Regions from separate parts of the Oerskovia enterophila genome, predicted to be linked through region 2. Evidence: riboswitches for the same ligand, from Rfam matches in the RefSeq annotation. Region 2 holds a riboswitch; each other region holds the start of a gene.
What was found. Region 2 has a riboswitch for thiamine pyrophosphate ahead of thiD (bifunctional hydroxymethylpyrimidine kinase/phosphomethylpyrimidine kinase). Riboswitches for the same ligand answer to the same signal wherever they lie in the genome.

Region 1 (10,419 bases), on a different contig from region 2:
CGGGACCGGTTCGGCGCCCGGGGCGGAGGCCGCCGGGTCCGGAGCGCCGAAGGGCTGACCGGGCTGCCCCGGGTACGCCGGCTGCCCGGGATACGGGGGCTGTGCCGGGTACCCCTCGACGGGGGCGCCGTACCCGTACGGCTGGGCGGCCGGTGCCTTGCGAGGGCGCAGGAGCAGCCAGGCGACGAGCCCGATGACGACGAGCCCGAGGAGCACGATCACCACGATCGCGACGAGTGCGAGGTTCACAGGGCACCCCCGGCGGGGAGGTCGGAGGAGAGCTGCTCTCCCGGGTGGGCCGGCGCCGTCGTGCGGTCGCCGCGGTCCGGTGCGAGGGTGGCGGAAGGTTCGAGCCGTCGTGTAGTCACGCCCCCAGCATCCCGTGGATCGCGGGACGAGAAAAGGGGAACCACCGGCTGGTACGGCAGCCGTCCGACACAGTTGCCGACATGACGGACAGACTTGAGTGGAATACGCTCAAGTTTGGTCGCGTTGATCCAGGTAGACCCAGACCCCAGAAGTACCGGAGACCCCATGGACACCAAGTTCACCACCATGTCCCAGCAGGCCATCGGCGAGGCCATCCAGACCGCCTCGGCCGCCGGCAACCCCCAGCTCGAACCCGTCCACCTCCTCGCCGCACTGCTCACGCAGGAGGGGGGCGTCGCCGTCGGGCTCCTCGATGCCGTGGGCGCGAACGCCCAGGCCATCGGCCAGAAGGTGCGCGCGGCGCTCGTCTCGCTGCCCACCGCGAGCGGATCGGCCGTCGCGCAGCCGACGGCGTCGCGCGCGACGTCGACCGCCCTCGACCTGGCCTCGAAGGAGGCCCAGGGCATGGGGGACGAGTACGTCTCGACCGAGCACCTGCTCATCGGCATCGCCGCAGGTTCCTCGCCCGCCGCACAGATCCTCACGGACGCCGGGGCGAGCGCCGACGCGCTGCGCTCGGCCCTGCCCGCGGTCCGCGGCTCGGGCCGCGTCACGAGCCCCAACCCCGAGGGCACCTACAAGGCCCTCGAGCAGTACGGCCAGGACCTCACCGCGGCCGCGGCCGAGGGCAAGCTCGACCCCGTGATCGGGCGCGACTCGGAGATCCGGCGCGTCGTGCAGGTCCTGTCCCGGCGCACCAAGAACAACCCCGTCCTGATCGGTGACCCCGGCGTCGGCAAGACGGCCGTGGTCGAGGGGCTGGCCCAGCGCATCGTCGCGGGCGACGTCCCCGACTCGCTCAAGGGCAAGAAGCTCATCTCGCTCGACCTCGCGGCCATGGTCGCGGGCGCCAAGTACCGCGGTGAGTTCGAGGAGCGGCTCAAGGCCGTCCTGGAGGAGATCAAGTCCTCGGACGGCGAGGTCGTGACCTTCATCGACGAGCTCCACACCGTGGTCGGTGCGGGCGCGGGCGGAGAGGGCGCCATGGATGCGGGCAACATGCTCAAGCCCATGCTCGCCCGCGGCGAGCTGCGCCTGGTCGGTGCGACGACCCTCGACGAGTACCGCGAGCACATCGAGAAGGACCCGGCCCTCGAGCGCCGCTTCCAGCAGGTCTTCGTGGGCGAGCCCTCGGTCGAGGACACCGTCGCGATCCTGCGCGGGCTCAAGGAGCGCTACGAGGCGCACCACAAGGTGACCATCGCCGACTCGGCGCTCGTGGCTGCCGCCGCGCTCTCGGACCGCTACATCACGGGCCGCAAGCTCCCCGACAAGGCGATCGACCTGGTCGACGAGGCCGCGTCGCGCCTGCGCATGGAGCTCGACTCGTCGCCCATCGAGATCGACGTGCTCCAGCGCGCCGTCACGCGCCTCGAGATGGAGGAGGTCGTGCTCTCCGAGTCCGACGACCCCGCCTCGCGCGAGCGCCTCGAGAAGCTGCGTGCCGACCTGGCCGACCGCCGCGAGGAGCTGTCCGCGCTGACCGCGCGCTGGGACGCCGAGAAGGCGGGCCACAACCGCGTCGGCGACCTGCGCGCCAAGCTCGACGAGCTCCGCGTCCAGGTCGAGCGGGCCATCCGCGAGGGCGACCTCGAGACCGCGGGGCGCATCCAGTACGGCGAGATCCCGCAGCTCCAGGAGCAGCTCCAGGCGGCCGAGCAGGAGGAGGCGTCGATCGACAGCGACGAGTCCGCCACGGCGCCGCCCCAGGCGCCGATGATCGCCGACAAGGTCGGTGCGGACGAGATCGCCGAGGTCGTGTCCGCGTGGACCGGTATCCCCGCGGGCCGCATGCTCCAGGGCGAGTCCGAGAAGCTCCTCCACATGGAGGACGTGATCGGTAAGCGCCTGATCGGGCAGAAGGCTGCGGTCGCCGCGGTGTCGGACGCCGTACGACGTTCCCGCGCAGGCGTCGCCGACCCCGACCGCCCCACGGGCTCGTTCCTGTTCCTCGGCCCCACGGGCGTCGGCAAGACCGAGCTCGCGAAGGCGCTCGCGGACTTCCTGTTCGACGACGAGCGTGCCATGGTGCGCATCGACATGTCGGAGTACAGCGAGAAGCACAGCGTCTCGCGCCTGGTCGGTGCCCCTCCGGGGTACGTCGGCTACGAGGAGGGCGGCCAGCTCACCGAGGCCGTGCGGCGCAGGCCGTACTCGGTCGTGCTGCTCGACGAGGTCGAGAAGGCGCACCCCGAGGTGTTCGACATCCTGCTCCAGGTGCTCGACGACGGCCGGTTGACCGACGGCCAGGGCCGAACGGTCGACTTCCGCAACGTCATCCTGGTGCTGACGTCGAACCTGGGCTCGCAGTTCCTCGTGGACCCGCTGCTCGACGACGCGGCCAAGCGTGAGGGCGTCATGTCGGCTGTGCGGGCGAGCTTCAAGCCCGAGTTCATCAACCGGCTCGACGACGTCGTGATCTTCGACCCGCTCAACCTCGACGAGCTGGGACGGATCGTGGACATCGCGGTCGACCGGCTCGGCGAACGGCTCGCGGACCGTCGCCTGACGCTCGAGGTCACGGCCGGAGCGCGCGAGTGGCTCGCGCTCGAGGGCTTCGACCCCGCGTACGGAGCGCGTCCGCTGCGCCGCCTGGTGCAGCGCGAGATCGGCGACCGCCTCGCGCGCAAGCTGCTCGCGGGCGAGATCGCGGACGGCGACACGATCGTGGTCGACCGCTCGCAGGTCGAGGGCGAAGGGCTCGAGCTCCGCGTCCAGCAGTGACGCCCCGGTGAGGTGCGTGCCGTCGGGCGGGGGGATCCTCCTGCCCGACGGCGTCGCTCGCCTCGTGCGTGGAAGGCCCGGTCCCCTGAGGGGTCCGGGCCTTCGTGCGTGCGCAGCCTGGTCTCGCTCCCACGGAACGGGCATACTGGACGATCAGCCCACGTTCCCTCGACGGAAGGTCATTCGTGCTGCCGGACTCTCCCGTGCCCGACCACCTTCCGCAGACCCGCGCCGCCCGCCGCCGTGCCGAGGAGATCGCGTCCTCGCCGTCGCGCGCGGCCAGGCGCCGGCGCCGTGCCGAGGCCGTCCGGCACGCACGCCCCGGCGCCGAGGTGCGTCGCGCGAGCGCGCTGCCTCAGGTCATGGTGGTCACGCTCGGCCTCGTGGGCGGTCTGCTCGCGGTCCCGGCCGTCCAGGAGCTCGACGGCGAGGGGCCGGGTCTCGAACCGATCGGAGCGCGCTGGGACGCCGCGCTCGGGCGGGACGCCGACCGCGCCAGCCGGAGCGACGGCCCCCGCGGAGCGGTCCTCGCCGAGGCGGACCCCGCTGCGCAGGCGCCTGTGGCGCCGACGGTCGAGCGACCGGGCGGGGGAGCCGGGGGTCCGTCGGACACGCCCCCCGCGCCCGACCCTGCGCCGACCACCGAGGCTGCGCCCGAGGCACCCGCCCCGACCGGCCCGCCGCAGCTCGGCGCGACCGGACCCGAGGTCCAGGCGATCCAGGAGCGGCTGCAGGTGCACGGGGCCACGGTCCTGGCCGACGGCGAGTTCGGTGCGGGGACCGACCGCGCTCTGCGCACGTTCCAGGCGGCACGAGGCCTCGAGCCCGACGGCGTGGCCGGTGCGGCGACCCGGGCCGCGCTGCTCGCCGACCCCACCACCTCGACGGGCGGAGCCGGCTCGACCGGGGGAGCGCCGTCGTCGGGCACCGGGGACATGGCCGCGGTGCTGAGCCTCGTCAACGGGCAGCGCACGGCCGCGAGCTGCCCGGCCCTGCGGGCCGACGACCAGCTCGCCCGCGCCGCGACCCTGCACGCGCAGGACATGGTCGACCAGGGGTACTTCAGCCACACGAGCCTCGACGGGCGGACGTTCGGCGACCGCGTGACCGCTCAGGGGTACGCGCGACCCGGCGGTGAGAACATCGCCGCGGGCCAGCAGACCGCCCAGGCCGTGGTCGACGCGTGGATGGCGTCCGAGGGGCACCGTGCGAACATCCTCAACTGCGACTTCACCGCGATGGGGATCGGGCGCGTGGGCAACACCTGGGTGCAGGTCTTCGGGTACTGAGGACGCCCGGAAGGTCCGAGGTGTCCGCTTGCCGGGCGAGCCAGCGCGCGCCGCGACATACTCAGGTGTGAACCCGTCCCACGAAGCAACGCCCGAGCCCGCCGCCCAGCAACGTCTCGACCACGCACCGCTCCGTTCCGCGGTCATCGTCAACCCGAACCGGGTCGAGGGGCTCGACGAGCTCCGCCGGACCATCGAGGCCCAGCTCGCCGACGCGGGCTGGCCCGCCCCCGCCTGGCTCGAGACGACCGCCGAGGACCCCGGCACCGGCCAGGCCCGGCAGGCCGTCGAGGACGGCGCCGAGGTCGTGTTCGTGAGCGGCGGCGACGGCACCGTGCGCGCCTGCATCGAAGGGCTCGTCGGGACCGAGGCGGCGCTCGCGGTCCTGCCCGGCGGCACGGGCAACCTCCTCGCGACCAACCTCGGTATCCCGCCCAGCCCGGAGGACGGCATCCGCCTCGCGCTCGACCGCGGGCGCCGCGCCGTCGACATCGGCGAGGTCGACGGGCAGGCGTTCGCCGTCATGGCCGGCATGGGGCTCGACGCCGCGATGATGGAGGACGCGCCGACGGCGCTCAAGGCCAAGGCTGGTGCGCTCGCGTACGTCGTCTCCGCGTTCAAGCACCTCGCCGACGACGAGATGAAGGTCGAGGTGCGCGTCGACGACCGGCCGGTGCTGCGCCGTCGTGCACGCAGCGTGCTCGTCGGGAACGTCGGCAAGCTCCAGGCGGGCGTCAACCTGCTGCCCGACGCGGTGCCCGACAACGGGCAGATGGACGTCGCGATCCTCGCGCCCCGCAACCTGGGCCACTGGGTCCAGCTCCTCGTCGGGGTGCTGCGAGGGCGCAAGCGCGTCCCCAACATGGAGGTGCTGCGCGGGTCACGGATCTCCGTGATCTCCGACCGGCCGCAGCCACGCCAGCTCGACGGCGACGTGATCGAGCCGTCGAAGAAGCTCGAGGTCAGCGTCCGTGCCGGGGCGCTGTGGGTGTGCGTCTACCAGCCCGACATGTCCGACGACATCGCGGAGGGCGCGCCGGCGGACGGGTGATCCGTGGCCGCACTCACGGGCAAGCGCCGAACGCGGGACGGTCGCGCCGACGCCCGGCGCGGTGCGCTACGGTGACGACCGCACCACCCAGCACCACCGCACGACCCAGCACCACCGCACCACCAGCACGACCCACAACTCCACACACCCACGGGAGCTCGCAGCAGCGAGCTGAGAGGGCGGCTCAGCGCCGCCGACCGTTCGAACCTGTTCGGATCATGCCGACGTAGGGAGAGAGCCATGAGCTCTGAGACCGCTGTGCCCACAACCACCGGGCCCACCGCCGCTGCACCAGCTGCACCCACCGTGCCCGCCCCGACCACCGGGTCGTCCGCGCACACCATCACGACCGGACCCATCGCGGGGTCCGCCAAGGTCCACCACCCGGTCCCGGGCGCGGAGCACCTGCGCGTCCCCGAGCGCCGCGTGCTCCTGAGCAACGGCGAGCACCTGGACCTGTACGACACCTCTGGCCCCTACACCGAGTCGGACGACCCCGCGGCGTTCGACCTCGCGGGCGGCCTGCCCGCCCTGCGGGCGTCCTGGCTCCGGCCCGACGCCGTCCCCACCGAGCGCGGCACGGGCGGCGCCCGGACGCAGCTCGCCTGGGCGCGCGTCGGGGTCGTGACCGACGAGATGCGCTTCGTCGCTGCCCGCGAGGGCGTCGACGTCGAGCTCGTGCGCGACGAGGTCGCGCGTGGCCGGGCGGTGATCCCGGCCAACCGTCGGCACCCCGAGATCGAGCCCATGATCATCGGCAAGGCGTTCGGCGTGAAGATCAACGCGAACATCGGGAACTCGGCCGTGACCTCCTCGATCGAGGAGGAGGTCGAGAAGATGGTGTGGGCCGCGCGCTGGGGCGCCGACACCCTCATGGACCTCTCGACGGGCAAGGACATCCACGAGACCCGCGAGTGGGTGCTGCGCAACTCCCCGATCCCCGTGGGGACGGTGCCGCTCTACCAGGCGCTCGAGAAGGTCAAGGGGGACCCCGCGAAGCTCACGTGGGAGATCTACCGCGACACCGTGATCGAGCAGGCCGAGCAGGGCGTCGACTACATGACCGTGCACGCGGGCGTCCTGCTGCGCTACGTCCCGCTGACCGCGCGCCGTGTCACGGGCATCGTGTCCCGCGGCGGCTCGATCATGGCCGCGTGGTGCCTCGCGCACCACCAGGAGTCGTTCCTGTACACGCACTTCGCGGAGCTGTGCGAGATCCTGCGCGACTACGACGTCACGTTCTCGCTCGGCGACGGCCTGCGACCGGGGTCCATCGCGGACGCCAACGACGCGGCCCAGTTCGCCGAGCTGCGCACGCTGGGCGAGCTGACCAAGGTCGCGAAGTCCTACGGCGTGCAGGTCATGATCGAGGGTCCGGGGCACGTCCCCATGCACAAGATCGTCGAGAACGTGCGCCTCGAGGAGGAGCTGTGCGAGGAGGCGCCGTTCTACACGCTCGGCCCGCTCGCGACCGACATCGCGCCCGCCTACGACCACATCACGTCCGCGATCGGCGCCGCGATCATCGCCCAGGCCGGGACTGCGATGCTCTGCTACGTCACGCCCAAGGAGCACCTGGGGCTGCCCGACCGCGACGACGTCAAGACGGGGGTCATCACGTACAAGATCGCGGCGCACTCCGCCGACCTGGCCAAGGGGCACCCGCGTGCGCAGCTGCGGGACGACGCGCTGTCCCGTGCCCGGTTCGAGTTCCGCTGGCACGACCAGTTCGCGCTCTCCCTCGACCCCGACACCGCCCGCGCCTTCCACGACGAGACGCTGCCGGCCGAGCCCGCCAAGACCGCGCACTTCTGCTCGATGTGCGGGCCCAAGTTCTGCTCGATGCGGATCTCCGCGGACGTGCGCGAGTATGCCGAGAAGAACGGCCTGACGTCGGTCGAGGCGATCGAGGCCGGCATGGCGGAGAAGTCGAGCGAGTTCACGGACGCGGGCGGCCGGGTCTACCTGCCGGTCGCGGGCAGCTGAGCCGCCCCGGCCACCTGCCCGACCGCTGAGTGCGGAGTACTTGTCGTCGAACGAGCCGATCGGCGACAAGTACTCCGCACTCAGCGGGGTCGGGCGGGGTCAGCTCGTGCCGGGCGCCGCGATCCCGTGCTCGTACGCCCACACCACGAGCTGGACGCGGTCGCGCATGCCCGTCTTGGTCATGATGCGGCTCAGGTGCGACTTCACGGTGCTCGCCTCGAGGTAGAGCGTCGCCGCGATCTCGGCGTTCGACTGCCCCCGGCACAGCAGCGCCAGGATGTCGTGCTCGCGCGAGGTGAGCAGGCCCGAGGCGACCTCGTCGGGCGCGGCGGGGGACCGCCGTCGGGCGAACTCGTCGATCACGCGCCGCGTGAGCGTCTGGTCGACGAGACCCTCACCCGACGCCACGCGCCGCACCGCGTCGACCAGCACGTCGGGCTCGGCGTCCTTGAGCAGGAACCCGCTCGCCCCGGCCTCCAGGGCACCGAACACGTAGTCGTCCAGGTCGAACGTGCTCACCACGAGCACCGGGACAGGGTCGACGACGCCGGGCCCCGCGAGCGCGCGCGTCGCCGTGATGCCGTCCCCGCCGGGCATGCGGACGTCCATGCACACGACGTCGGGGCGCTCGCGGCGCGCGACGCGCACGGCGTCCGTGCCGTTCGCCGCCTCGCCCACGACCTCGAAGCCCTCGCTCTCGAGGATCACGGTGAAGCCTGCGCGGACGACGGCCTGGTCGTCGACCAGCACCACTCGGGTCATGGGGCCTCCTGCCCGACGGCGGAGCCCGGCTCGTCCGTGGACGTCGCCGAGCGCTCGGGGATGGTGGGGGTGGGAGCGGCGGCTTCGGCCGCTGCGGGCCGGGGGACCGTGAGCCGGACCCGCCAGCCGTCGCCCGGGACCGGGCCCGCGCTGAGCGTCCCGCCGACGAGGGTCGCGCGCTCGGTCATGCCGATGAGGCCGTGCCCGGGCGCAGCCTGGGTGACGGCCGTCGCGCTGGTCGACCTGTCGGGCACCGCAGCGGCCGCCGGGGCGCCGTGCCCCTCGCGCGCGTCGAGGTCACGGCCCGCGCTCCGACCGGTCCGGCCGCCCGAGATCGCCGCGACCGGCAACCTGTTGGTCACCGTGAGGACGAGCGCGGCCTGCTGGTAGTCGGTCACGACCTCGATCGCGCGCCCCGGGGCGTGACGGCGCGCGTTGCTCAGCGCCTCCTGGAGCACGCGGTACACCGTGAGCTGGACGGCGGGGGAGAGCCCGAACGGCGCGCCTCGACGGACGTCACGCACCTCGGCCCCTGCGCTGCGTGCGAGGTCGAGCAGCTCGCCCGCGTCGTCGAGCGTGGGCTGCGGTGCGGCCGGGGCCTCCTCGCCCGGTTCGCCGGGACCGGCCTGCGACGAGCTGCGCAGGATGCCGACGACCAGGCGCAGGTTGTCGAGCGTCTCGCGCCCCTGGGTGCGGATCCAGCGCATCGACTCCTTGGCGCGCTCGGGGTCGCGGTCGACCAGGCGCTCGGCCGCGGCCGCCTGGACGACGATCCCCGACAGGTGGTGCGCGGCGACGTCGTGCAGCTCGCGGGCCATGCGGCCGCGCTCCTCCAGGACGGCTTGCGCCGCGAGCATGTCGCGCTCACGCTCGGCCTGGGCCACGCGCCCCTGGAGCTGGGCGAACAGCTCGCGGCGCGTGCCGACGTACGCACCCACGAGCGCCGAGGCCACGTAGGTCAGGAGCGCTGACGCGAGGCCGCCCCAGACCTGGACCGCGACCGGCGCGGGACCCGTCGAGGTGATCGGCACGGGCCCGCCGAGCACGAAGCTCAGCAGGACCTGCACGCCCGCTGCGGCCGCGGCCGCCCACAGGGCCGTGCGGCGCGGTGCGTACGCACCGACCGAGTAGGCCGCGACGAGCGTCGCGGGCGCCTGGAACGAGACGAAGGCGGGAAGCACGGGCACGAGAGCGACCTGGCCCACCACGGTCAGCGCGAGCGCGAGCAGAGGGGCCCGACGGCGCAGCGTGAGCGCCATGGCCTGCGCGACGACGAGCACGATCGCTGCGACCCGCCCGCCGGTCGAGAACCGCAGGGAGTCGGGCCCGCCCTCGACCACGATGCCGAGGTCGGTCAGGGCGACCCGCTCGACGGCCAGCAGGAAGCCGACCGTGAGGACCGCGACGACCACGCCCAGCAGGGCGTCGCGACCCGTCGAGGTACGGATGCCGACCGCGGCGAGACGGCGGTGCAGTGTGTCGAGCACGGGGTGTGTCCTCTCTGGTCGGGCGGTCGGGCGGTCGGGCGGTCGGTGGTCGGGCAGAGCGGCGTGCGGGGTCACCGGTGCCGGGAGGCCCGGGCTCAGGTGCCCCGCACCCAGGCGACCCGCCCACCCGGGGGAGCGGCGCCGTCGGGCACCACGGTACGTGGCCGTGGCGCCCGACGGGCCGCCCCTCCGGGGCAAGGCGTCAGACGAGGTCGCGGCGACGGAACGTCACCGCGCCCGACCCGAGCGCGACCGCGACCCACGCGGCCAGGCCCAGCACCGCGGCCCCGACGCCCAAGGGGGCGAGGCCGCCCAGGACCGACGTCGCGCTCTGGCCGGTCGACGCGAGCGACCCCAGCCCGAGCGGCAGCCATGCCGCGGCGTTCGACGTGCCCCCCGAGAGCAGCAGGACCGCGGCCTGGACCAACGGCTCGACCACCACGAGCCCCACGACGACGAGGATCGCCGCGACCTGCCCGCGGATCAGCGTCCCGATGCCCAGCCCGAGCCACGCGAACAGCACGAGGACCACGAGCCCACGCCCCCACACGCCCAGGACGTCGCCCGCGCCGACCATGAGCTGAGCGCCCGGTGTCGACGCGACGGCCACGAACAGGCCCAGGGCCGTGAGCACCGCGAGCGCGGCGCCGGTCACGAGCGCGACGACCGCGGTCGCGCCCGCCTTGCCCCC
Region 2 (10,419 bases):
GTGCGAGCGCCACGATCGTCGTCGGGGCCGACCCCCTCGCGTCCACGGTCGCCGCGACCATGGACGCGACAAGTCTCACGACCCACCACGACGAGCGCGACGGGCACCTGCGCAGCGCCGACTTCCTGGACGTCGAGCGATTCCCGACCGTCGAGTTCCGCAGCACGTCGGTGCGCTGGCAGGGCCCGCAGGACGACGCCATGCTCAGCTGGGCGCGCCTGCGCAACCGTTCGCCCGAGCGCTCCGAGGTCCCTGCGGCCAGGATCCAGGGTGCTGGTGCGGGGCACTTCGTCGTGAGCGGGCTGCTCACGATCCGGGGAGTGACCCTGCCGATCGATCTGACCATGCAGTTCGGCGGGGCGCGGCGAGACCCGTACGGCCGCGACATCTTCGGGTTCAGCGCCTCGGGCACGTTCGACCGCGAGGCCTACGGGCTCGTGTGGAACGTCGTGCTGGAGACCGGCGGGCTGCTGGTGGGCAAGAAGGTCGAGATCGAGATCGCCGGCGAGGCGATCCGGCAGGACTGAGCGACTGTCGCTCGTCGCTCGGTGGTCAGGAGTGGCGGCGTCCGCGGGACGCCCCGAACGGACCACCCACGAACAGCCCCAGGCCGAGCACGAACCCGAAGTCGTACCAGTTCCCGTTGTTGTGGACCTCGTAGATGTTCACCGTGTCGGTGAACAGCGAGATCACGAACGTCACGGGCACGATGATGCCCTGCCACAGGCCCAGCCAGAACCCCGCCGGGCTGCCGTCCGCGGTGGGCGTGCCGACGTCGGGGTTGGGTCCTGGGGCGCACGCGGCGAGGACGAGGGCCGCGCCGACCAGTGCCAGGGCGAGGACCAGGCGTCGACGGCCGCGGTCCGGACCACCCTCCGAGCGGGTCCGAGGTGAGACGTCGTTCCCGTGGGTCGAGCTCATGACCGGCCTCCTCGTCGTGGGGCCGTCCTGGCCCACCTCCAGGATCCGCCGATCACCGCGCGGGCTCAACCGGGCGGGCTCACCGGGCGCGCTCAACCGGGCGGGGCCGTCGGGCCGTCAGCCGGTCGCCGGCAGTCGCCTCGTCCCACCGATCACGAGCGTGACGTCGACGTCGACGTCGGCGAGCCCCGCCTCGTCGAGCGCCGCGCGCAGGGTGGCGGCATCGGCCTCGGGGGCCGGGCCGATCGCTTCGATCCTCAGGACCGACCCGCTGAAGGAGATCCCGGTGATCGTCCAGCTCTCCTGCTCGGCCCACGCCTGGGCCACAGGAGCCGCGGCGATCTTGTCCGCGTTCTGCCGCAGGACGTGCTGGCTGATGGTGCTGAGGGGAACCGCGACGAGGAGCAGGGCAGCTGCGACCGTGACGAGGCTCGCACCCCGCAGGGGGCCGACGAACCGCTCGGTCTCGCCTGCGGCCGTGCGGACCTGGAAGAGCAGGAAGACGATCGTGCCGGTCGCGATGATCGCCGCGACGTTGGTCGCGAACAGCAGCAGCGCCCCCAAGGCCTGGTTCGGGGCCCCGGACTCGAGCGTGAGGCCGACGACCGCGAGCGGCGGGACGAGCGAGATCGCGATGGCGACGCCCGGCAGGGCGTCCGACACGTCAGCGCGTACCAGGGCGAACGCACCGACGGCCCCGGTCGCGAGCGCCGCGAGCAGGTCGATGAGCTGGGGCGTGACGCGGCCCGCGACCTGGCTGTTGGTCGCCGCGACGATCTCGATCGGGACGAACAGCCCGACGACGTACCCGGTCGCGACCACCCCCGCAGCGCCCGCGACGACCAGGAGCGCCGACGAGGTCAGGTTCCTGTGGTCGTTGAGGACGATCGCGAGCGCGGTCCCGACGATGGGCGTCATGAGGGGCGCGACGATCATGGCGCCGATCACGGTGGCCGTGCTGTCGGCTGCGACGCCCGCCGACGCGATGATCGCGGCGAGGATCAGCAGGGTCCAGAACGTGGCCTGACGCGACCGGGAGGACGGCCCCTCGCTGATGAACAGCGCGGACGTCATCCGCTGGACGTCGGCCGTGGTGACGCGCATGCTGCCTCCCGGGGCGTCTGAGTGCCCCCAGCATCACAGGGGGTCGGCGCTCGCGCTCGGTGTACCGGTGCGGACACGGCGCACGCGCTGCCAGGTCTTCAGGGACTTGCGTGCCGCGCTCGCGACCGTGCTGCCGTTCGCGATGGCCACGGTCTCCTCCGCAGGGTCTGCTGCGACGTGGAGCAGCCGCTCGTGGACACGCTCGCTCCCGGTTCTCCCGAGGGCACGGACCGCCCAGTACCGGGTGTGGACGTCCGGTGCGCACGCCTGGTCGAGGAGCCAGACCGACTGGTCGGGGTCGATCGAGCCCAGGGCGTTCGCCACGTACCCCAGGAGCGGGAACCGGTGCTCGACGAGCTCGCGGCGCAGCGCGTCGACGGCGTCGGCACCCCCGAGACCGGCCAGCGCTCCGGCCGCGGCCTCCCGCACGACGTGCTCGGGGTCGCCGAGCCGGGCGACGAGGTGCGGCACTGCCTCGTGCGCGTCCAGGTCACCGAGCACCTCGCAGCCGACACTCCGCTCGGAGGTGACGGGGGAGCCGAGCAGGGCGAGGGCGTAGGGGACGGCTCCCCGGAATCCCGCCCGAGCGCAGGCTGCCGTGAGGTACCAGGTGGCCGACACCCCGGACTCGAGGGCGCGCATCATCGCCGGTTCGAGCGATGGGTCCGCGAAGGCGTAGAGGCGGTTGAGAGTCCGCTCGAACGTGCCGATCGGGTATCGCTCGACGTGCAGCACGACGTCGCGCAGGGCGTCGACGGCGCCCTGGTCGTCGTTCATGGCTCGCTCGGCGGCGTCGTCGACCGCGTCCTCGTGGACCTCGGGGTCCGGGTCGAGGAGCCCGGCGACCAGGTCGTCGGTCATCGTGAGGCCGAGGGGCGCGAGCGACGCCGGCGAGCGGGAGCGGAGCGAACCATGCGGTGAGCATAGAGGCGGGCGACGCCTCAGGTGCCGCCACCAGGCGGACCGCCGCCGGCAGGACGCCCCTCGCCCGCTAGAGTTCCCTGCAATGACACGGGGTGCCCGCTCCCACGAGCCGGGCTGAGAACACACCCGTCGAACCTGATCTAGCTAGCACTAGCGAAGGGATGTCGGCAATGTCGCTTGCTGCCACCGCACCTGTCCTGCCCACCCCCACCCCCGCACCTGCGCCGGGGACCCGGGGTGCGACCGAGCACGGCGTGTCGCCGGGGGCCGAGGCCTCCCGCCCCCGCGTCCTGTCCATCGCGGGCACCGACCCGACGGGAGGCGCCGGGATCCAGGCCGACCTCAAGGCGTTCGCGGCGCACGGCGCGTACGGCATGGCGGTCACGACCGCCCTGGTCGCGCAGAACACGCACGGCGTCCGCACGGTCCACGTCCTGGGTGCGGACTTCCTCACCGAGCAGCTCGACGCGGTCTCGGACGACGTCACGATCGACGCGGTCAAGATCGGCATGGTCGCCGACGAGCCGAACGCACGCGCGATCGCCGCGTGGCTTCGTCGTGTGCAGCCGCCGTTCGTCGTGCTCGACCCCGTCATGGTCGCCACGAGCGGCCACCGCCTCCTCGACGAGGAGGCCGAGCAGGCCGTGCGCGAGCTGGTCGCGCTCGCCGACCTCGTGACCCCCAACCTCCCCGAGCTCGCCGTCCTCGTCGGCGAGCAGGCCGCGACCACCTGGCCCGACGCCCTCGCCCAGGCGAGGCGCCTGCACGCGGCGAGCGGCGCCGTCGTGCTCCTGAAGGGTGGTCACCTCACCGGGGAGGAGTCGCCCGACGCCCTGGTGGGCGCGTGCGGGCCCGACGACGTCACGACCTTCTCCGCGCCCCGCGTCGACACCGTGCACACCCACGGGACCGGGTGCTCGCTGTCGGCGGCGGTCGCCGCCCTGCGTCCCCGACGGGACGGCTGGGAGAGCGCGACGCGCGACGCGAAGACCTGGTTGACCGGCGCGCTGCGGGCCGGGGGAGCGTTGGCGGTGGGCACGGGCCGCGGACCCGTCGACCACCTGGCGCACCTGCCCACGCTGGGCAGGCAGGTGTTCTCCGAGGAGGCCTGGGCGCGGATCGAGGGGTGGCGCGAGGCCGTCGAGAGCATGGGGTTCGTGCGGGCGCTCGCGGACGGGAGCCTCGCCGCCGAGGACTTCGGGTTCTACCTCGCGCAGGACGCCGCGTACCTCGCCGAGTACTCGCGCGTGCTGTCGCGGGCGAGCCAGCTCGCGCCGACGCCGGAGGCCCGGCAGTTCTTCGCGGGGGCGGCAGTCGAGTCGCTCGAGGTCGAGCAGGCGCTGCACCGTGACTGGTTGGGCGAGCACGCCGGGATGGACCGGGGGGCGGTCGAGAGCGTCGACCCCTCTCCCGTGACCGCCGCCTACACCAACCACCTGCACGCGGCGTCGAACGGGTCGTACGCGGAGACCGTCGCGGCGCTGCTGCCGTGCTACTGGTTGTACTCGTACATCGGCGACGTCCTGGTGCGCCGGGCGGGGGACCTCGACGGGCATCCTTACGCGCGCTGGATCTCGCTCTACGGTGACCCGGCCTTCCAGGAGGCGACACGCACCGCGTGCTCGTTCGCCGACGAAGCCGCGCGCTGGGCCTCGCCCGCCGAGCTCGAACGCATGCTGCGCGCGTTCGAGCTGTCCTCGATGCACGAGTACCTGTTCTTCGAGCAGGGGCTGACCCGGCCGACCTGGCCCGAGGCGCCGGTCGGGGGCGCCGAGAAGTGAGTAGATGCTCCTGATCCGGGGGGAACGGGGGCATCTGCTCACTTCTCGGCGCGAGCGGCCGTCCTCAGGCGCTCGTCGTCCCGCCGTCCGGGTACGTGCAGCTGTACCCGGGCGGCCACCAGCGCCACGACGTGCTGACCTCGTTCGACGACACGCCCTCGGGGCGCTCCGTGACGCACTGCGCGCGCATCTGGTCGAGCCCGACCGTCAGGTAGTAGACCGCGAGCACGCCCGTGAAGACGACCATGAGGACGGTCAGCGCCAGGCGCAGGCGGCGGTCCGTGCGCCGGGTGGGTTCGTCCTCGCCGGGGCGCGGCGGCACCCAGTCCCAGCTCACGAGGCGGCGCCCGGGACGAGCAGCACCTTGCCGGTCGTCTCCCGGCCCTCCAGGGCGCGGTGCGCGTCGGCGGCGCGGGCGAGCGGGAACGTCGCGCCCACCCGCACGTCGAGGTCGCCCGAGGCCACGAGCGCGAAGACCTCGTCGGCGCGCTCGAGGAGCTCGGCGCGCGTCGCGGTGTAGTCGTCGAGCTTGGGGCGGGTCGCGAACAGCGAGCCACCCTTGTTGAGGCGCTGGAGGTCGAACGGAGGCACCTGGCCCGAGGACCCGCCGAACAGCACGAGCATCCCGCGGCGGCGCAGCGACGCGAGGGAGGCCTCGAACGTGTCCTTGCCGACCGAGTCGTAGGCGACCGCGACGCCCCGACCGCCCGTGAGGTCGCGCACGATCGCGGGCAGCTCGGTCGTGAGGTCGTCGAGCTCGGCGTAGTTCACGACGTCGGACGCCCCGGCCGCGCGCGACAGCTCGGCCTTGGCCTCGGTCGAGACGGTCGTGATGACGCGCGCGCCGCGGCGCACCGCGAGCTGGGTCGCGAGCAGGCCGACGCCTCCGGCCCCCGCGTGCAGCAGGACGTCGTCCCCGGGCTGGACCTGGTACGTCGAGGTCACGAGGTAGTGGGCCGTGAGCCCCTGCAGGCCGACGGCCGCCGCGACGCGCAGGTCGACCGACTCCGGCACGGGGATCGCGACGTCCGCCGGGACGACCACCTGCTCGGCGTACGAGCCGAACGCGTTGGTCCACGCGACGTGGTCGCCGGGCTCGAAGTCCGTGACGCCGGGGCCGACCGCTGCGACGACGCCCGCGCCCTCGGTTCCGACCACGTGCGGGTACTCCATCGGGTACACCCCCGCCCGACGGTAGGTGTCGATGAAGTTGACGCCCGCCGCCGCGACGTCGACGAGGAGCTCGCCGGGTCCGGGTGCTGGGGTCGGGAGCTCGACGAGCTCGAGGACGTCGGGGCCGCCTGCTTGGAGTGCCTGGATCGCGCGCATGGGGTCAGCCTAGGCGGGGCGTCGGGTCAGGCGGTGCCCGGACCCGCCGAGGCCCGCCAGCGTCCGTGGCGGCGCTCGACGTGGACGGGATGAGCGAAGCAGCGCGAGACGGCCTCGGTCGTCAGGACCTCGTCCGCGCGACCGGCCGCGGAGACCCGCCCCGGCGCGAGCAGCAGCGCGTGGCTCGTCGACGTGGGCAGCTCCTCGAGGTGATGGGTCACGAGGACCGAGGCGACCTCGGGGTGCGCGACCCGCACCGCGTCGATCGTCGCGAGCAGCTGTTCGCGTGCCGCGACGTCGAGCCCCGTGCTCGGCTCGTCGAGCAGCAGCAGCGCGGGGTCGGCGACGAGCGCCCGGGCGATGATCGTGCGCCCGCGCTCTCCCTGGGACAGCGTGGTCCATTGCTCGTGCTCCTTGCCGGCGAGCCCCATGTCCGTGACGAGGGCGCGCGCCCTGTCGACCTCGGCCCGGGTCGGCTCCCAGCGCTGGCGCCACTCGGTCGTCCCGGTGATCCCGGTCAGGACGACCTCCTGGATCGTGAGCGGCGTGCGCAGCGGGTGACGCGGGTTCACGTGCCCGATCCTGCTGTGCAGGGCCTGGACGTCGACGCGCCCGAGCGTGCTCCCCAGCACGTCGACCTCGCCGCGCGTGGGGTGGTTGCGCGCCCCGCACAGGCTGAGGATCGTGCTCTTGCCCGCACCGTTGGGGCCGACCAGGGCCCAGTGCTCGCCCGCGCGGACCGTGAGGTCCACGTGCTCGAGGATCGTGCGGCCGTTGCGGACGAACGCGACGTCGCGCAGGTCCAGCACGACGGCGCCCGCCGAGGGTGGTGGTGCGTCGGCGGGCGGGACGGGACCCCGGGTGCCGGCGCGCACGGAGGACGGGGACCTGGCCGGGACGCTGGGGGAGGCGGTGTCAGTGCTCACGGGTGACCTTCTCGTGGACGGAGTCGAGGTGCCGGCGGCTCGTCGCGGCGGCACGGTCGGCGTCGCGGTCGCGGACGGCGTCGAGGATCGCCTCGTGGGCGTCCTGGTCGTGCCGGTGGCGCTCGCCCGCGCCGTCGAGCTCGATCATGTCGACCATCGCCCGACGCAGGCGAGGGACGAACGTGGCGAACAGGTCGGTCAGGACCGCGTTGTGCGCGGCGTCGACGACCGCTCGGTGGAAGACCAGGTCGGCGTCGACGTACTCCTGCGCGCTCGCGGTCGCCGGCACCTTGCCGCGACCCGCGAGCGCCGCGGCCATGGCGCGGAGGTCGGCCGGGGTGCGGCGGGCCGCGGCGAGCCGGGCGGCCTCGGTCTCGAGGGCTCCGCGGACCTCGAGCACGTCGACGATCTCGCCGCGCCGCAGCACCTCCTGCCAGTCCTCGCCCGGCTCGGCCCGGACGACGTAGACGCCCGAGCCCTGGCGGCTCTCGAGCACCCCTCTGCCCGCGAGCTGACGGATGGCCTCGCGCACGGTCGATCGTCCGACGCCGAGCTCGGCTGCGAGCGCCTGCTCGCCGGGCAGCCGGTGGTCGAGCGGCCAGGTGCCGGTGCGGACGCGGTCGAGCATGAGCTCGGCCGCCTGGTCGGCGAGGGGGAGCCGGCGGAGCGTGGGCATGGGAGCCAACCTCTCAGGTTGTCTGAGGACTTGATCGCGGCTAGCGTACCTCCCATGTCGTGGAGCGCACTCCTTCTTGGTCGCCGCGGCGGGGCCTGAGCCGACCGGCTCCCCGCCGTGGGGGTCTGCCGTGCGCCGGTCGGACGCCGCCTGCCGTGCACCGCGCGGCCCGCACCCGGAGACATGACCATGACCACCAGCCCGTTCCCCACGTTGTGCACCCCCGACGGCCCACCAGCACCTGGCCGGCCCGCGTGGAACCGCCAGCGCGCCTCGCGCATGCCCTCGCACCGCTACCAGGACGTGTTCTCGCGCGTCGACGTCCCGCTCACGGACCGCCGGTGGCCCACCCGTCGCCTCACCGCGGCGCCGCTGTGGGTGCCCGTCGACCTGCGGGACGGCAACCAGGCCCTGACCGAGCCCATGGACCCCGCCCGCAAGCGGCGGTTCTTCGAGCTGCTCGTCGCGATGGGCTACACCGAGATCGAGGTCGGCTACCCGTCGGCGTCGCAGACCGACTTCGACTTCGTCCGCCTGATCGCCGAGACGGACCTGGCGCCCGAGCACGTCACGATCGTGGTCTTCACGGCCGCCCGGGCGGACCTGATCGCCCGGACTTTCGAGTCGGTCCGTGGTCTGCGCAACCCCGTCGTGGTGCACCTGTACACCGCGACCGCCCCGACCTGGCGCGACGTCGTCCTGGGCAGGGGCCGGGCCGAGCTCTCGGACCTGATCGCCGCAGCGGGCACCGAGGTCCTGCGGCACGCGGGGGACGATCCGCGCGTCCGCTTCGAGTTCTCGCCCGAGGTCTTCAACCTCACCGAGCCCGACTACGTGCTCGAGGTCTGCGCGCGCATGACGACCCTGTGGGACGCGACGCCCGAGCGGCCCGTGATCCTCAACCTCCCGGCGACGGTCGAGGTCGCGACGCCCAACGTCTACGCCGACCAGATCGAGTACATGCACCGGAACCTCGACCGGCGCGAGGCCGTGATCCTGTCCGTCCACCCGCACAACGACCGCGGCACGGGCGTGGCGTGCGCCGAGCTCGCGGTCCTCGCGGGCGCGCAGCGCGTCGAGGGCTGCCTGTTCGGCAACGGCGAGCGCACGGGCAACGTCGACCTGGTGACGTTGGGCCTCAACCTGCACGCGCAGGGCGTGGACCCCGAGATCGACTTCTCCGACATCGACGAGATCCGTCGCACGGTCGTGGACTGCAACCGGATCGGTGTGCACGAGCGCCACCCGTACGCTGGCGACCTGGTCCACACGGCCTACTCCGGGACGCACCAGGACGCGATCCGCAAGGGGTTCGCGCGCCATCACGCGCAGGCGCGTGCGGCGGGCCTCGATCCTGCGGACGCCCCCTGGAGGGTGCCGTACCTGCCCGTCGACCCTGCCGACGTCGGGCGCTCGTACGACGCCGTGGTGCGCGTCAACAGCCAGTCCGGCAAGGGTGGCATCGCCTACCTGCTCGAGTCCGCGTACGGGCTCGAGCTGCCGCGACGGCTCCAGATCGACTTTGCGGGCCGCGTGCAGGAGCACGCGGACGACAGCGGGGGAGAGGTGACGGCCGAGCGCCTGTGGCGCCTCTTCGAGGAGGCGTACGTCCTGCCCGACGACGGAGGTCGCCAGATCCTGCCGCTCGCCTGGTCGGTCGTGCGGCCGGGCGAGACGCACGACGGCGGCGAGCGCCTCGACGTCGTGCTGTCCGTGGAGGGTGAGCGGGTCGAGCGGTCCGCGGTCGGTGCGGGACCCGTCGACGCGCTCGCGAGCATCCTGGCCGGGCTGGGACTCCCGGTCGAGGTGCTGGGGCTGACGCAGCAGTCGATCACCTCGGGCAGCGACGCGGGGGCTGTGACCTACCTCGAGCACCGCACGGCGGACGGTGCGGTCGCGTGGGCCGTGGGGAGGGACGCGTCGGTGCTGGGCGCGAGCGTGCGGGCCCTGGTCGCGGCGGCGACCCGCGCCTGACCTGCGCTCACGGCACGGCGGGCGGCGGCGCGAGGGCAGGCGCCCGCCGCCCGCCCGCTCAGCCCCAGCGCGTCACGGTCCCCTCGCCGACCTGGAGGAGCGCTCCGTCGATCGCGGCGAACCACCCGAGGTCCGACAGGCCGTCGACGACCCAGGCCTCCTGGCCCGTCCTGAGTTCGTGAGCCGTGAGGCGGGTGCCGTCCGTGGACTGGTCGCCGCGCATCGTGACCTCGATGAGACGACTGCCGTCCGTGAAGGAGCCGGCCGAGAAGCGGTCGCCGTAGCCGGCCTCCGTCTCCCAGAGCGTCTGCCCGGTGGTGGGGTCGAGCGCCCACCGGTACAGGTAGCTCGTGACGACGACCTGTTCGCCGGCCTGCACCAGCACCTGCTCGGCGGGGATGTCCGCCGTCCACAGCTGGCGGCCGTCGCGAGGGTCGACCGCGACCAGCCGGCCGTCGGAGGAGAGCAGCGACACCTCGAGCGCGGAGCCGTCGGTCGAGCCGGGGTAGAGGTAGCGTCCCGGGCTCTCCCACCGGACCGTGCCGTCGTCGTCCAGCGCGTTGGTGGTCTCGACGTCCCCGGCGATCGAGACGAACCCGCCCGACGTGACCGGGACCACGCCGATGCTCGCGTCGCCAGGAGCCTGGAGCTGGACGCCGTCGGCGGAGAACAGCGAGCGCACCCCGCAGCCGGAGACCTGGACGACCCCTCCGGCGTAGCGGACCGTCAGGCTCTCGACGTCGACGGTGTGGGACTCGACGCCCTCCTCGTCGCTGAAGCGGGC
Region 3 (10,419 bases), on a different contig from region 2:
CTCGACGCGTACGACGTCGTCCTGCTCTCGGACATCGGCGCCAACACCCTGCTCCTGCCGCCCGTCGTGTTCTCCGAGGGGCGCCCCTTCCCGAACCGCATCAAGCTCCTCGCCGAGTGGGTGCGTCGCGGCGGCGGCCTCATGATGGCCGGCGGCTACCTCAGCTTCCAGGGCTTCCAGGCCAAGGCCAACTACCACGGCACCGCGGTCGAGGCCGTGCTGCCCGTCGAGATCCTCCCGTACGACGACCGCGAGGAGACCCCCGAGGGCATCGGCGGCGTCCTGACCGAGGTCGAGCACCCCGTGACCGCGGGCCTCGACGCCGAGTGGCCCATCCTGCTCGGCTACCAGAAGCTCACGGCCAAGGCCGACGCGACCGTCCTCGCCACGATCGAGGGACGCCCGCTCGTCGCCGTGCGGACCGAGGGCGAGGGGCGCACGCTGGCCTTCGCGTCCGACATCTCCCCGCACTGGGCCCCCCGCGAGTTCATGGAGTGGTCCGGCTACCCGAAGCTCTTCGGCCAGGCCGTGACCTGGCTCGCGGGCTGATGAGCGCCGTCCCCGGGGGCGCCCCCGCTCATGCCCCCGAGATCACGGTCGTCGGCAGCCTCAACATGGACGTCCGGCTGACCGTCGACCGGATCCCGCGCTCGGGCGAGACGATCAGCGCGACCGGGCTCAAGCGCTCGCCGGGCGGCAAGGGGGCCAACCAGGCCGTCGCCGCCGCGCGGCTCGGCCGCCGCGTCGCGATGGTCGGGGCCGTCGGGGACGACGACGCGGGCCGCGAGATCACGGCCCGGCTCGTGGCCGAGGGGCTCGACGTCACGTCGGTCGGGACGTCCGAGGAGCCCACCGGCACGGCCGTGATCCTCTGGGAGCAGCCCGAGTCGACCATCGTCATCGAGGCGGGCGCCAACGCCGACGTGGACGAGTCGTTCGTCGACTCGCGGGACCCCGCGGTGCGAGCCGTCGCCGACGCGCAGGTCGTGCTGTGCCAGTGCGAGACGCCGCTCGGCTCGCTCGCCGCGGTCACGCGTCTCGCGACCGGGACCACCATCCTCAACCCGGCCCCCGCGATCCCGGTCCCCGCCGAGATCCGCGACCGGTTCGACGTCCTGGTCCCCAACCGGTTCGAGCTCGCGACCCTCGCGGGAGCGGACGAGGCCCCCGAGTCCCTCGCGGACGTCGTGGCCATGGTGCGCGGGCTCGCCTTCCCGGGCGACGTCGTCGTGACCCTCGGGGCCGACGGCTCGGTCGTCGTCCCCCGCGACGGGCTCCCGACGCCCGTGCCTGCGGTACGCGTCGACGCGATCGACACCACGGCCGCGGGCGACAGCTTCTGCGCAGCACTCGCCGACGGGCTGCTGCGTGGTGAGGACCTCGTCGGGGCAGCCCGCTGGGCTGCCCGCGTCGCGGCCGTCACGACCACTCGCGACGGGGCGATCGAGTCCCTGCCGCTCGCCGACGAGGTCCCTGCAGCCCTCCCGGAGGACGTCGCACCGGGGCAGTGACCCGCTCGGCCCAGCACGACCCGCACGACCGCACGACCCCCACCCAGCCCGACCACTCAGCGTCGACCCAGGGCTGGCCGTTCGATCGGTCCACCGATCCGACGTACCGTCGAAAGATGAAAGGCACGGCCAAGCAATGAAGCACACCACGCCGGAGACCGCCTCCCGCTCGGGAGGCGCCCAGACGGTCGCCCCGTCGTCCCAGCGCAGCAAGGTCAAGAGCACCGCGACCGCGCTCCTCGTCCTCGCGACCGTCCTGGCCGGGGCCCTGGGCCCCATGCAGGCGGCGGTCAACGGTCAGCTCGGCAAGACGATCGGCGACGGCCACGCGGCCGCCCTCATCTCGTTCGGCACGGGACTGGTCCTGATGTTCGTCATCGTGTTCGCGCGTCCCGTGACGCGTCGCGAGGCGCTCGCGATCCCGCGCCTCATCAAGGGCCGCACGATCCCGTGGTGGAACTTCCTCGCGGGCCTGTGCGGTGCGGTCATCGTCCTGTCCGAGGGCGTGACGGTCGGCGTCCTGGGTGTCGCGACGTTCCAGATCTCGCTCATCTCGGGTCTCGTCATCTCGGGCGTGATCTGTGACCGCCTGGGCGTCACCGCCTCGGTCAAGCAGCCGCTCACGTTCTTCCGCCTCGCGGGCGCGGTCCTCGCGATCGTCGCGACCGTCATCGTCATCTCGCCGAACTTCTCGGCCCCGCACACGATCGCCCTCGCGATCATGCCGTTCGTCGGTGGCCTCCTCGCCGGGTGGCAGCCTGCGGGCAACGCGGCCGTGGCCGACGCCACGGGCTCGATGCTGGTCTCGATCGGCTGGAACTTCCTGGTCGGCTTCACGGCCCTGGGCATCGCCTACGCGATCCGCGCCATGACCTCGGGTGTCGACTTCCAGCTCCCCGGCTCGTGGTGGATGTACCTGGGCGGACCGCTCGGCCTGCTCTCGATCGCGCTCATGGCGCTCCTGGTCCGCGGGCTGGGCCTGCTGCTCCTGGGCCTCGCGTCCACCGCAGGTCAGCTCGTGGGCTCGCTCCTCATCGACGCGGCCATCCCCTCGCTCGGTCACACGATCTACGCCGCCACGATCATCGGCACCGTGATCGCGCTGATCGCCGCGGTGATCGGCATGATCCCGTCGGGGAAGTCGCCGGAGACGACCGCGGACACCGCAGTGGCCGCCGCCGTCGGCGGTGGTGAAGCAGGAGAGGTGAGCCCGCGATGAACGTCACGCCGGTCGGGTTCGTCCAGACGGTCACCGGACCCGTCGCCGCGCAGGACCTGGGGCTGACCCTGCCCCACGAGCACCTGTTCAACGACCTCTCCGGTGTGCTCGACGCGCCGAGCTACGAGTTCTCCCAGGCCGTGGTCCGCGAGCCGGTGTCCGCATCGGTCGCCTGGGCGCTGCGCCAGGACCCGTACTGCTGCGCCGACAACATCGCCGACAAGCCGGTCGCGGCCGTCGAGGCCGAGATCCGCAGCTTCGCGGCCCTCGGCGGCCGGACCGTCGTGGACGCGACGTCGAGCGAGTCGATCGGGCGCAACCCCGAGCGCCTGGCGGACGTCGCGAGCCGCACGGGCCTCAACGTCGTCATGGGGGCGGGCGCCTACCTCGAGAAGTTCGAGGGCGAGCGCATCACGGTACAGGCCGTGGACGCGCAGGCCGCAGCGATCTCGCGCGAGCTCTCCGACGGCGTGCGGGACACGGGCATCCGCCCGGGCGTGATCGGCGAGATCGGCGTCTCGCCGGACTTCACCGCGGGGGAGCGGGCGTCGCTGCGGGCCTCGGCCCTGGCGCAGCTCGAGCACCCGCAGGTCGCGATGCAGATCCACCTGCCCGGGTGGCAGCGTCGCGCGCACGAGATCCTCGACCTCGTGCTCGACGAGGTGGGAGTGCGGCCGGAGAAGGTCGTGCTGTGCCACATGGACCCCTCGGCCGAGGACCCCGAGTACCAGCGGGCCGTCGCGGAGCGGGGCGTGTGGCTCGAGTTCGACATGGTCGGCATGGACATCACCTACCCCAAGGAGGGTGTCTCGCCCGACCCGCACACGACCGCGGGCGCGGTCCACCGGCTCGTCGACCTGGGGTTCGCGGGGCAGGTGCTCCTGAGCCACGACGTGTTCCTCAAGCAGATGTGGGTGCAGAACGGCGGCAACGGCTTCGCGTACGTGCCGACCGTCTTCACCGAGATGCTCGCCCGGCGCGGCGTCGAGCGCGAGGTGCTGCGTCGGCTGACGCACGACAACCCGGCGGCGATGCTGACGGCGTGACCGGGGGCGACGGTGTGACCAGGTGACCGCGAGGTAGAACGTGCTGCGCGAGGTAGTGCGCGGTGCGTTCTACCTCGCGCAGCACGTTCTACCTCGGCCCAGGCGTCCCCGCCCCCGTTCCCCGTCCCAGGCTTCCAACCCGGCCCGACGGCGGGGCGAGCGTCGAGCGGTCGGCGCGCGACGTCGTCGGGCCGTTGGAAAACTCGGCCCATGCGATTCCGGACGACGATCCTCCAGAGCGGCAAGACGGCCACCGGCATCCCCGTGCCCGACGACGTGGTTGCCGCGCTCGACGCGGGCAAGCGCGTCCCGGTGCGCGTCACGCTCGGCGGGCACACCTACCGCAGCTCGGTCGCGCCGTACCAGGGGCGGTTCATGATCGCGCTCAGCGCGGAGAACAGGGAGGCCGCCGGGGTGTCGGGCGGCGACGAGGTGGACGTCGAGATCGAGGTCGACGACGCACCGCGCGAGGTCACCGTGCCCGACGACCTCGCGGCAGCGCTCACCGCCGAGGCGCGTGCGGCGTTCGACGGGCTGTCGTTCAGCCGCCGGCGCGCGCTCGTCGAGCCGATCGAGGCCGCGAAGACCCCCGAGACCCGGCAGCGGCGGATCGACAAGGCCGTCGCGGAGCTGGCTCCCGGCGCGTAGGCCCCACGACGGAGATCCCGGGCAGGGCCGGGGCCGGGGCAGGACGACGGTCAGCCCCGGTCCCCGGGTGACCGCGAGGTAGAACGTGCTGCGCGAGGTAGTGCGCGGTGCGTTCTACCTCGCACAGCACGTTCTATCTCGGCCCGGGGGCCCCGCGCAGCACGCCCTACTTCGAGCCCGCCCCGCCACCCAGCAGCGCGAACGCGCTCTCCGCGGTGTCGACCAGCACCATCGGGTTCGCGAGCACGGCCGGGTCCGTGGCCGCGAGCTGCACGGTCACGACGTACGTGTCGCCCTCGGCGTCCTCCGCGAGCCACGAGCCCGCCAGGACGCCGGGCGCGCTGCCACCCTTGAACGCGACGTAGGGCCACGCCGTCGTGTCGACCTCGATGCCGGGGTTGGCCGAGAGCACCTCGCGCACCACGGGGTCCTGCTCGCCGCGGTCGTGCAACCAGACGTGCGCGGCGCACAGGTCCGACGACGTCGCGAACCAGTCGACGTCGTCCTGCCACACGGGCGTGGTCACTCCCGCGGGGTCGACGGCGAGGGGCCCGCCGGGCAGCGCGTCGAGCATCGCGCGCCGTCCCGCGGTGTCGGCCGCCGCCCACCCGGTGGCCTGCGACGGCGAGCCCCAGGCGATCGCGAACGCGTCGCGGGTCGTGAGGAACGGGGTGTTGAGCGACGGGTCGGCGTGCCCCAGCGTGGCCTGCGCGCGTTCGACGGCGTCACGCCCCACGGCCTGGACCAGCAGGTCGGTCGCGGTGTTGTCGCTGATCGAGATCATGAGCTCGGCCGCCTCGCGCACCGTGACCGCGGTGCCCGTGGGCGCGTCCTGGAGCTGCCCCGAGGGCAGGGACCGCACGTCGTCGGTCACGGTCAGCTCGTCGTCCCAGGTCAGCGTCCCGGCCTCGACGGCCTGCGACACCGCGCCCAGCACGTAGAGCTTGAAGATCGAGCCCAGCGGCAGCACCTCGTCAGGGTCCGAGCCGCCAGGGACCCCGTCGACCGCCTGGCACGTCCCGTTGTCCAGGACCTGGGCCACGAGCAGCGAGCTCTGCGCGTCCACGGCGTCGAGGCGTTCGCCCAGCTCGTCCCAGCTCGCCGCGGGGTCGCGGTGCGGGTCGTCGCCCGGGCCGAAGAACAGGGTCTCGATGCGGCTGTCCGCGTCGACACCGATCTGCATCGTGAAGAACTGCCCGCTCGCCCCGACGATCGTCAGCGCGGCCTGCTTCTCGCCCGCGTCGACCACGTCGACCGAGACCGGCACCCACTCCCGGTCCGCGCGGAGCTGGTCCAGCACGGGCACGAGCTGGGCGGCGGGCACCTGGTCCAGGAACGACCGGGCGAACCGCCGATCGAGCGCCGCGGCGTCGGGGGACGCGTCCGCGTTGAGCACCTCGAGCACCCAGGTGGCCGCCTTGCCGACCGTGCCGCCCGGCAGCGCGACCGCGGTCGGGGCCACGCTCGGCGTGGGCGACACCTCGGAGCCGTTCCCGGACGACGAGCACCCGGTCAGTGCGAGCCCCACGACGAGGAGGCCTCCTACGAGGGGTGAGCGACGGCGTCGGGCGGCAGGAGAGGAGGGCATCGAGACACCCTACGGAACATCCGTCACGCGGCGGGCGCTGACCCGCCGGAGCCGCCCGACCCCGGCCTCAGGACGCGCGGGCCGCGAGCCGCGTCACGACGCGCTTGGCCTCGCGCCCCGCGAAACGGCGGGCGAACACGCTCGCGGCCGCAGCGGCCGCGGCGAAGGTGACGGCGCTGATGATGCCGACCTCGGGGTCGTCCAGGTCCTTGGGGGCGTCGTGCCCCGTGGCCTTGGCCCACGCGAAGCTCACGACCTTCTGCGCGACCCAGCCCGCGGCCAGCGTCAGGGCGACGGTCGCGACCTTCTCGGTGAGGGTCTGCTCGTTCTCGGCCATGTGGACCTCCAGGTGAGGGTGAGGCGGGCGGGGCGCGCCGCGCGTCGTGAAGGTGCCCGACGGCGGAGCTCAGGTCCCACCGTAGCCGTCGCCCGGGGCGGGGCGCGCCCCGGGCGAGACCACACGCCGGACCCCTGCCTGCGCCGTCGGACCGCGGTGTAAAGTCGCAGGTGAACGACAGGGGAGCGCCGACCGCCCGGAGACAACGGGCAACAGGCGCTGAGAGTGCGGACCACCGCAGACCCTCGAACCTGATCCGGTTAGCACCGGTGGAGGAAGTCGGGCTTCTCCAGCCTCGCTCACGGGACCTCCCGTGCGCGAGGTCCCCCTCCTGTGACGTCCAAGGAGGACACATGAACACCATCAGTACCCGCCGCGGCACCGCCCGCACGATCGGCCTCGGCCTCGTCGGCGGGCTCAGCGCGCTTGCCCTCACGGCCTGTGCCGGCACGACCGACACGGGCGCGGGCGACACCTCGTCGAGCGCCGAGGCGAGCACCGTCACGCTCGTCACGCACGACTCCTTCAACGTGAGCGAGGACGTCCTCGCCGCGTTCGAGAAGGAGTCCGGGCTGACCGTCAAGCAGGTCGCTCCCGGCGACGGCGGAGCGCTCGTCAACCAGCTGATCCTGACCAAGGACGCGCCGCTCGGCGACGTCGTGTTCGGCATCGACAACTCGTTCGCGACCCGCGCGATCGACGAGGGCGTGCTCGAGCCCTACACGCCCTCGGGCCTCGCCGACTCGGCGACCCAGTACGCCGTGGGCGACGGCGAGCTCACCCCCGTGGACCTCGGCGACGTCTGCGTCAACGTCGACCACGCCTGGTTCACGGCAGCGGGGATCCCCGAGCCCGTGACGCTCGACGACCTGACCGAGCCCGAGTACAAGGACCTGCTCGTCGTGACCAACCCCGCGACGTCGTCGCCCGGGCTGTCGTTCCTGCTCGCGACCGTCGGCGCCTACGGAGAGGACGGCTGGGAGGGCTACTGGAGCAAGCTCAAGGACAACGGCGTCAAGGTCGCCGACGGATGGTCCGACGCCTACTACGTCGACTTCTCCGGCTCCGAGGGCAAGGGCCCGCGCCCCCTCGTGCTGTCCTACTCGACGTCGCCCGCGTTCACGGTCACCGAGGACGGCACCGAGACCACCACGGGCGCGCTGCTCGACACCTGCTTCCGCCAGGTCGAGTACACGGGCGTGCTGGCCGGGGCCAAGAACCCCGAGGGCGCCAAGAAGCTCGTCGACTTCCTCGTGAGCGACGCGTTCCAGGCCGACATCGCCGACAACATGTACATGTACCCGGCGGACGCGGACACCGAGCTGCCCGAGGGCTGGGCCGAGTTCGCGCCCCTGTCCCCGTCGCCCTTCGAGGTCGCCCCCGCCGACATCACGGCCCACCGTGACGAGTGGATCAAGGCGTGGACGTCGACGGTGATCGGCTGAGCACGATGCCCGTGAGCCGCGGCCTGCCCGCGGCCGTGCAGCGCGGCGGGCGGGTCCTCCTGTGGGGGCTCGCCGCCGGGCTGCCGCTGCTGTTCCTCGGGGTGTTCTTCGCGTGGCCCGTCGCGACGCTGATCGCGCGCGGGTTCGTCAGCAACGGCTCCCTCGACCTCTCCGGCTTCGCCGAGGTGTTCTCCGAGCCGCGGACCTGGCGGATCATCGGGCTGACGCTGTGGCAGGGCGTGCTCGGCACCGTGATCTCGGTGCTGCTCGGCGTGCCCGGCGCGTACGTGCTGTACCGGTGCCGGTTCCGGGGGTGCACGTTCCTGCGCGCGTTCGTGACCGTGCCGTTCGTGCTGCCGACCGTCGTGGTCGGGGTGGCTTTCCGCTCCCTGCTGGTCGAGGGCGGGCTGCTCGGGTTCCTGCGGCTCGACGGGACGTTCGGGGCGATCGTCCTGGCCCTCGTGTTCTTCAACTACTCGGTCGTGGTGCGGACCGTCGGCGGGCTCTGGGAGCACCTCGACCCGCGCGCCGAGGAAGCGGCTCGCGCCCTGGGCGCCTCGCCCTGGCGTGCGTTCCGGTCCGTGACGCTGCCGTCCCTGGCCCCGGCCATCGCGTCGGCCGCGTCGATCGTGTTCCTGTTCTGCGCCACGGCGTTCGGGGTCGTGCTCGTCCTGGGCGGGGTCCAGTACGGGACCATCGAGACCGAGATCTGGATCCAGACCACGCAGTTCCTCGACCTGCGCGCGGCCGCGGTGCTCTCGGTCGTGCAGCTCGTCGTGGTCGTGGTCGCGCTGAGCGTCGCCAACCGGACCCGCACCCGCCGCGAGCGCGCGCTCCACCTGTCCGCGGCGACGTCCGCCGCCCGGCCGCTGCGCCTGCGGGCCGACGCGGCCCCGCTCGCGGTGACCGCCGTCGTCGTGCTGGGCCTGATCGCCCTGCCGCTCGTCAACCTCCTCGTGCGCTCGTTCCAGACCCCCGACGGCTGGAGCCTCGCGAACTACGCGAACCTCGGCACGACCGGCGGCCGCAACGCCCTGAGCGTGACCGTGTGGGAGGCCACGGCCAACTCGCTTCGGACCGCCGCGATCGCGACGGTGCTCGCGGTCGTGATCGGCGGGCTCGTCGCGCTCGTCGTCTCGCGGCGTCCCCGGTCACGAACGGGTCGGCGGGCGATCAGCGCGCTCGACTCGGTCTTCATGCTCCCGCTCGGCGTCTCGGCGGTGACGGTCGGGTTCGGGTTCCTCATCACGCTCGACAAGCCGCTCGGCATCGACGTGGACCTGCGGACCTCGGGGCTGCTCGTGCCCATCGCGCAGGCGGTCGTCGCGATCCCGCTCGTGGTCCGGACCGTGCTGCCCGTGCTGCGCGCGATCGACCCGCGGCTGCGCGAGGCCGCAGCGACGCTCGGGGCGTCGCCCGCTCGCGTGTTCGCCGCGGTCGACGGACCCATCGCGGCCCGGTCGCTGGGCCTCGCGATCGGGTTCGCGTTCGCGGTGTCGCTCGGCGAGTTCGGGGCGACGTCGTTCCTGGCCCGGCCCGACGCGGCCACGCTCCCCGTGGTCATCTTCCGGCTCATCGGGCGGCCCGGGGCGGAGAACTACGGCATGGCACTGGCTGCGAGCGTCGTGCTCGCGGTCCTCACGGCAACGGTGATGATGGTGGCGGAACGCCTGCGCGGCGACCGCTCGGCAGGAGAGTTCTGATGGACGGAGCCACGGTGGTGGAGCGAACGACGGACGGCTCGGCTGAGCCGCACGTGCCGCACGACCCGAGCGGGAGCACGGCGGGCCGAGGACTCACGGTGCGCGACGTCGTCGTGCACTACCCCGACCCGGCCTCCTCGAAGGGCCCCGGGACGACGGCCGTGCGCGGCGTGAGCCTCGACCTCGCACCGGGCGAGGTGCTCGCCCTGCTGGGGCCGAGCGGCTGCGGCAAGTCGAGCCTCCTGCGCGCCGTCGCGGGGCTGGAGCCCGTCGCGGGCGGGAGCATCGCGTGGGACGGGCGTGACCTCGCGGGCGTGCCCGTGCACCGGCGCGGGTTCGGGCTCATGTTCCAGGAGGGGCAGCTCTTCCCGCACCGGGACGTCGCGGGGAACGTCGCGTTCGGGCTCCAGATGGCGGGCGTCAAGCGGTCCGCGGCGGCGGGCAGGGTGACCGAGCTGCTCGACGTCGTCGGGCTCGCCGGGTACGCGCAGCGGCCCGTCGCGACCCTGAGCGGTGGAGAGCGGCAGCGGGTCGCGCTCGCTCGCGCGCTGGCGCCCGAGCCGCAGCTCCTCCTGCTCGACGAGCCGTTGTCGGCGCTCGACCGGGGGCTGCGCGACCGGCTCGCAGGCGACCTGCGCGCAGCGCTCGTCGCGACCGGGACCACCGCGCTGTTCGTGACGCACGACCACGACGAGGCCTTCACCGTGGCCGATCGCGTGGCCGTCATGGACGCCGGCCGCCTGCTCCAGGTCGCGGCTCCCGAGGACCTGTGGCGCGCTCCCGCGTCGCGGCGGGTCGCGGAGTTCCTGGGGTACCAGGCGTTCGTGGCGCTGGGGTCGTCGCGGTCGCTGGGAGACTCTGCGGCGGACTTCGAAGCGGCTGATCCGTTGTCAGAACGTGGCCGGGGTATGGAGCGGCGTGG

Region 1: it holds a riboswitch for thiamine pyrophosphate, as region 2 does, so the genes downstream of both, thiC (phosphomethylpyrimidine synthase ThiC) here and thiD (bifunctional hydroxymethylpyrimidine kinase/phosphomethylpyrimidine kinase) in region 2, are expected to answer to the same signal.
Region 3: it holds a riboswitch for thiamine pyrophosphate, as region 2 does, so the genes downstream of both, ACIPWA_RS08590 (thiamine ABC transporter substrate-binding protein) here and thiD (bifunctional hydroxymethylpyrimidine kinase/phosphomethylpyrimidine kinase) in region 2, are expected to answer to the same signal.

The regions. Positions count from the first base shown of each region.
Region 1 covers NZ_JBIVFZ010000004.1:255,736-266,154, reverse strand. The annotation lists gene ACIPWA_RS14220 (hypothetical protein) at 1-249, opposite strand, end outside; gene clpB (ATP-dependent chaperone ClpB) at 535-3,153, shown strand; gene ACIPWA_RS14210 (CAP domain-containing protein) at 3,357-4,442, shown strand; gene ACIPWA_RS14205 (diacylglycerol/lipid kinase family protein) at 4,510-5,493, shown strand; TPP riboswitch at 5,634-5,743, shown strand; gene thiC (phosphomethylpyrimidine synthase ThiC) at 5,800-7,479, shown strand; gene ACIPWA_RS14195 (response regulator) at 7,579-8,241, opposite strand; gene ACIPWA_RS14190 (sensor histidine kinase) at 8,238-9,728, opposite strand; gene ACIPWA_RS14185 (ABC transporter permease) at 9,931-10,419, opposite strand, start outside.
Region 2 covers NZ_JBIVFZ010000001.1:1,070,377-1,080,795, forward strand. The annotation lists gene ACIPWA_RS04715 (YceI family protein) at 1-527, shown strand, start outside; gene ACIPWA_RS04720 (hypothetical protein) at 553-921, opposite strand; gene ACIPWA_RS04725 (DUF389 domain-containing protein) at 1,039-2,025, opposite strand; gene ACIPWA_RS04730 (HEAT repeat domain-containing protein) at 2,059-2,886, opposite strand; TPP riboswitch at 3,028-3,128, shown strand; gene thiD (bifunctional hydroxymethylpyrimidine kinase/phosphomethylpyrimidine kinase) at 3,120-4,730, shown strand; gene ACIPWA_RS04740 (hypothetical protein) at 4,795-5,067, opposite strand; gene ACIPWA_RS04745 (quinone oxidoreductase family protein) at 5,064-6,059, opposite strand; gene ACIPWA_RS04750 (ABC transporter ATP-binding protein) at 6,086-6,985, opposite strand; gene ACIPWA_RS04755 (FadR/GntR family transcriptional regulator) at 6,975-7,661, opposite strand; gene ACIPWA_RS04760 (2-isopropylmalate synthase) at 7,851-9,635, shown strand; gene ACIPWA_RS04765 (outer membrane protein assembly factor BamB family protein) at 9,694-10,419, opposite strand, start outside.
Region 3 covers NZ_JBIVFZ010000002.1:917,797-928,215, reverse strand. The annotation lists gene ACIPWA_RS08625 (glutamine amidotransferase) at 1-549, shown strand, start outside; gene ACIPWA_RS08620 (ribokinase) at 549-1,511, shown strand; gene ACIPWA_RS08615 (DMT family transporter) at 1,648-2,730, shown strand; gene ACIPWA_RS08610 (phosphotriesterase family protein) at 2,727-3,776, shown strand; gene ACIPWA_RS08605 (YdeI/OmpD-associated family protein) at 3,987-4,424, shown strand; gene ACIPWA_RS08600 (serine hydrolase) at 4,591-6,012, opposite strand; gene ACIPWA_RS08595 (DUF4235 domain-containing protein) at 6,080-6,349, opposite strand; TPP riboswitch at 6,519-6,644, shown strand; gene ACIPWA_RS08590 (thiamine ABC transporter substrate-binding protein) at 6,703-7,794, shown strand; gene ACIPWA_RS08585 (ABC transporter permease) at 7,800-9,497, shown strand; gene ACIPWA_RS08580 (ABC transporter ATP-binding protein) at 9,497-10,419, shown strand, end outside.